DNA from 2 places in the Pseudoflavonifractor sp. MCC625 genome. Region 1 is predicted to be linked to the other one. Evidence: riboswitches for the same ligand, from Rfam matches in the RefSeq annotation. Region 1 holds a riboswitch; the other holds the start of a gene.
The links. Region 1 has a riboswitch for cyclic di-GMP ahead of GPK94_RS05615 (S-layer homology domain-containing protein). Riboswitches for the same ligand answer to the same signal wherever they lie in the genome.
Positions count from the first base shown of each region.

Region 2: another riboswitch for cyclic di-GMP. It lies ahead of GPK94_RS04455 (signal peptidase I); the one in region 1 lies ahead of GPK94_RS05615 (S-layer homology domain-containing protein).

Region 1 covers NZ_WQOJ01000014.1:199,066-201,264, forward strand. Annotated here, with positions in the region: gene GPK94_RS05615 (S-layer homology domain-containing protein) at 1-1,062, opposite strand, end outside; cyclic di-GMP riboswitch class I at 1,167-1,258, opposite strand; gene GPK94_RS05620 (helix-turn-helix domain-containing protein) at 2,071-2,199, shown strand, end outside.
Region 2 covers NZ_WQOJ01000011.1:65,267-67,465, reverse strand. Annotated here, with positions in the region: gene GPK94_RS04460 (recombinase family protein) at 1-334, shown strand, start outside; cyclic di-GMP riboswitch class I at 558-647, shown strand; gene GPK94_RS04455 (signal peptidase I) at 913-1,482, shown strand; gene GPK94_RS04450 (SipW-dependent-type signal peptide-containing protein) at 1,551-2,141, shown strand.

The DNA.
Region 1 (2,199 bases):
GGTAAGCTGGTGCTGTTCGCTTGCCGCACCATCGGTAAAGTTTCCGGTGTTGTTCGGCATATCCTTCAAGACAGCGCCGGTCATGTAGTTATTGTTCAGATACACCTTTGCACCTGCGTCATGCCGTGCTTTGAGCGTAGCAGGAACAAAACCGCGCAGATAAGTGTTTTCCAAATGAATCTCGGTCAACGCGGTATGCGTAAATGCGTCCGGTAATACACCGCGCAGAGGATTCGTGTCCAGCGCGAGATATTGCAGGTCTGCCAGATTAGCAATACCGGCAGAGATTTCGCCTTCCAGCTTGTTTTCGGACAGGTCTAAAATCTGCAAACCGGAAAGCGTGTACAGTGTTTCGGGAATCGTGCCGGTCAATCCGCACTGCCACGCCGAAAGCGAGATAAGATTAGTTAGCGCGGACAGGTCGGGAATCGTACCGCCGATAGCATTTTCCGAAAGGTTCAAGTATTTCAGACTGCTCATACCGGCAACTGCCGCAGGAAAACCGCCGGTCAACTGATTTCCCATGAGGTTCAGCACCTCAATCTGGGTATTGCTCAAAATCGTGTCCGGTATCGTACCAGTGTACTGGTTATCTTTGAGAACCAGCGTTTTCAATGCGGGCATTGTACCAAACTCGGAAGGAATCGCACCTGCATAATCATTGCCGCCCAAGTCTACATTTTGCAGTTTCGGGAGCGTATAGAGCGCAGACGGAATATCTCCGCTCAAATGATTATCCGAGAGGAACAGATACCGCAATTCACTAAGTTCCCCGATTGCAGCCGGTATATGTCCGGTGATGTTCTGACCTTTTAGACCAATGCTCTTGATTTCCACAAGGTCTTCCGCTCCGGTGATGGTATCCAGTGTGCGCTGCTGGGCGTTCAGCAAACGCTCAATCTCATTGATGAACCATGTCTGTCCATCACAGGCGGCAATAAATCGTTTGGCATATTCCGTCTGTGGGTTTGGCGTAAAGTCTACTGCGCCTGCCGTGAGTGGTGCGTATAGCTGCAACAGCAAGGCTATTACAAGCAATACGCTGATTCGTGTGCGTTTCATTTTTCGATCGCTCCCTTTCTTTTGCGCCCAAACAGTAAAAAAAGGGCGCAGTACCGCATGGATAGTAGTCCACACAGTACTGCGCCCGTAATGCGGGGACTGGTTTAGGTAACTGGCTGTCATGCGATTGCTGGACAATCGTTTAGATCCTATAGCTTTGCGCCGCAGAGTTTCCTCTGTTTTGCCATTTCTGCCATTCTCCTAAGAGTTTGGGTTATTTTGCTATTCAAATTATACTAAGTTACTGGGTGTTTGTCAATTATTACTTTGTCAATTTCGACAAAAATATTTTTATACTTAAACAAGTACTTGTTTAAAATTGTGTACTGCTTACGTCGGAGAGGGTCTATTGTTATAGACTTCAAAGTTTTTTTCTCTGCGCTCGCCGCCGCGAGAATGGTGAGGGGGTGCTGCGGCTGTGGGTAACTGCCGCAAGGGAGTTATCCATCAACCGCAGCAGGGGGAGAGGAAAGACGCGGGCGGCGCGGATTTCGTTCCTCTCCCCTCACCTCAAAAGCGGTTTTTACCGGCGTTTTGATAAGATATTAGCATATCGCACAAAAACTGAAGTTGAATCTTGTGCATGATTAAAAATATTTTTCAGGGGCTATTCCATTGACCACATTTCGGCGTTATAGTAAAAGAGGAAATATTTCCAATGTCCTTTGACAACCGCATACTCAGGCATCAGGTACAAATTCGGCGCGGAGAGCTGCAGCGGAAAGCTGTGAACTGTGGGTGGCTCCTATCATGGCAATGACCCGCGCGGAAGATAATGATACTCCCGACCAGTCACCGTCCGAGCGTGAAAACGTCGCAGGCAATGAGGTCGGACAACGGATAGGTGAAATTCCTGTGGAATCGGTACGCCGCCGATCGCTTGGTGCTTCCCGCAGTCGGGGGTGAGGCCGAATAGACTGACAGTAACAGTATAAATCATTATAAAACCGGAAGAATACCGCTTCTTTGCGTGTATTCTTCCGGTTTCGCACTTCATGGAGGTTTTACATGTCATTTGATTACGAAATTTTATCACAGAATGATCTGCTGGAACTGTTTCCGTTCGGCCGGTCAAAACTCAACGCCTTACTGCGGGCCGGTGTTCTGCCCGTCACCAAAGTTGGACGTGATTACATC
Region 2 (2,199 bases), on a different contig from region 1:
GGAGCGGGCCCTCCAGGCCTGCCGCCGCCGGACAGTCCATCTCTACCGGGATCAGGAGGAGGGGGTGATCACCCGGACGGAATTTCAGGAGCTCCTCCTGGAAAACCGGCGGCGGCGGGAGGAGCTGGAAGCCCGGTTGAGCGCGCTCCCCCCGGCTCCACGAAACGACCCGGCCTGGTGGACCGAGCGGGTGCGGGAGACCCTGACCTTTGCACCGCTGACCCGCCCGGCCGTGCTCTCCCTGGTGGATCGGGTGCTGGTGGAGGAGGGAAAACAGGTGGAGATTCGGTTCCGCTTTCGGATGCCGGCAGCAGAAACTGTGCAGAATGGATAAAGAGACGGTCGAAAAATAGGGGGATGGGAGGAATACTAAACAACCAGCATACTTGCATCTGCGATTTATTTGTGCTACAATGTTACCGTTACAGAAGTTCTTAATATATCTTTAAGGCTTTCGGGAAAAATTTTTAAAATGTAACCGATTTGTGACCGAAGGGTGCTATACTCTGTAACAGAAGCGATCTCCCGCCGGAGAGCATGCTCCGGCAAGCTTACAAGTTGGAAAAGAGCAAACCATGTGAAAGCATGGGACGCAAAGCTAGAAAGCTAACACGGCCATGTGCCGCTACGCTCGTTCGGCTGCCCAGACAAAGACGTTCGGTCTGCCGATGCGTTGAGCTCTTTTCCTGGAATGGATCCTGTTCGCGCCGCAGACAGTTCGTCTGCGGCGCTGTTTTTTCACCTCTAAAACAGCGGAAACAGAACGATTTAAAAGAAATAAAAAATGTACATCCAAACCTTGAAATGTAACCGTTCTGTGACCGCAGGGTGCTATACTCGGATTCAGAAAGTGAGCTTCCGGGCGGGAAGGTCCCCCGGTCTCCCAGTCTGAGAAAGCGAGGTGAGGGCGCAGTGCCCAAAGCAGTTAAAGTCCTCTGGAACACCCTGACCACCATCCTGGCGGTGATCGTGGTGGGCGTGGCCGTCCTTCTGGTGGGCGTACGTCTGGTGGGGTTGACCCCCTACGTAGTGCTCAGCGGAAGTATGGAGCCGACCTATCCCACCGGTTCCCTGATCTATGTGAAGGATGTGGAGCCACAGGATGTAAAGGTGGGCGACCCCATCACCTTTGTCTTGAATGAGGATCTGACCGTTGCCACCCACCGGGTGATTGAAGTCAATGAGACCGACGGTTGGTTCCGCACGCAGGGGGATGCCAATGACAGTCCCGACGGAAGCCCGGTTCTTTTCGAGAACCTGATCGGAGTACCCCAGTTCTGTATCCCAAAGCTGGGCTTCCTCACCGATTTCCTCACCCACGCCCCGGGCATGTATGTGGGATGGAGTGTGATCGCCGTGTTGCTGATCCTGCTCTTCACACCGGAGATTCTGAAATGGGCCGAGGATTCGGACAAGAAGGCCGCCGCCAAGAAAGCGGGTAAGGCCGATGACGCAGGGGGAACGCCGAAAGGCAGTAAATAGATTCGACCCGGTACTCGCAAAGATCCAGACCAACCAATGTTCTTTAAGAAGAGAAAGGAGCAAACACAATGAACGTGAAGAAAGTTGCTGCTACTACCGCAGCCCTGTCCCTGACCGCAGCTGTCGCCGTGGGCGGCACCCTGGCTTGGCTGACTGCCAAGACAGATACTATCGAGAATACCTTTACCATCGGCAACGTAGGCATCAAGCTGCAGGAAAAACAGGGTGAGGAGTGGAAGACTGCGGGTGAGGGCTTTACTGGTCAGCAGTATACCGTCACGCCCGGTATCAATATTACCAAAGAAGCCAAAGTAACGGTGAATGATGGAAGCGAAAAGAGCATTGTCTATCTGAAGGTAGTGAAGGGTAGCGACTTTGATACATACTTTGACGCTACTGTAGATACCAATAATTGGACTCCGCTGGCGGGACATGAGAACTACTATTGGAAGGTTGCAGAGGAGAATGCCGAACTGGGGATTCTTGCTAATAACACGGTAGACCCCGATGAGGATGCACTGGTAAATGGTGTTAAGCTCGACAAGGCGACTCTCTCCTTCCAGGCTGCCGCTATTCAGTATGACGGTCTGACCGGTGAGGGTGACGCTGCTAAGGCGGACGATGGCTTCAACAAGCTGCCTACTGAGTTTAAAAGCTAATTTATTAGAACAATTTTAGCTATTGCTACATGGTGACAAACTTAGAAAGGAAGCATGA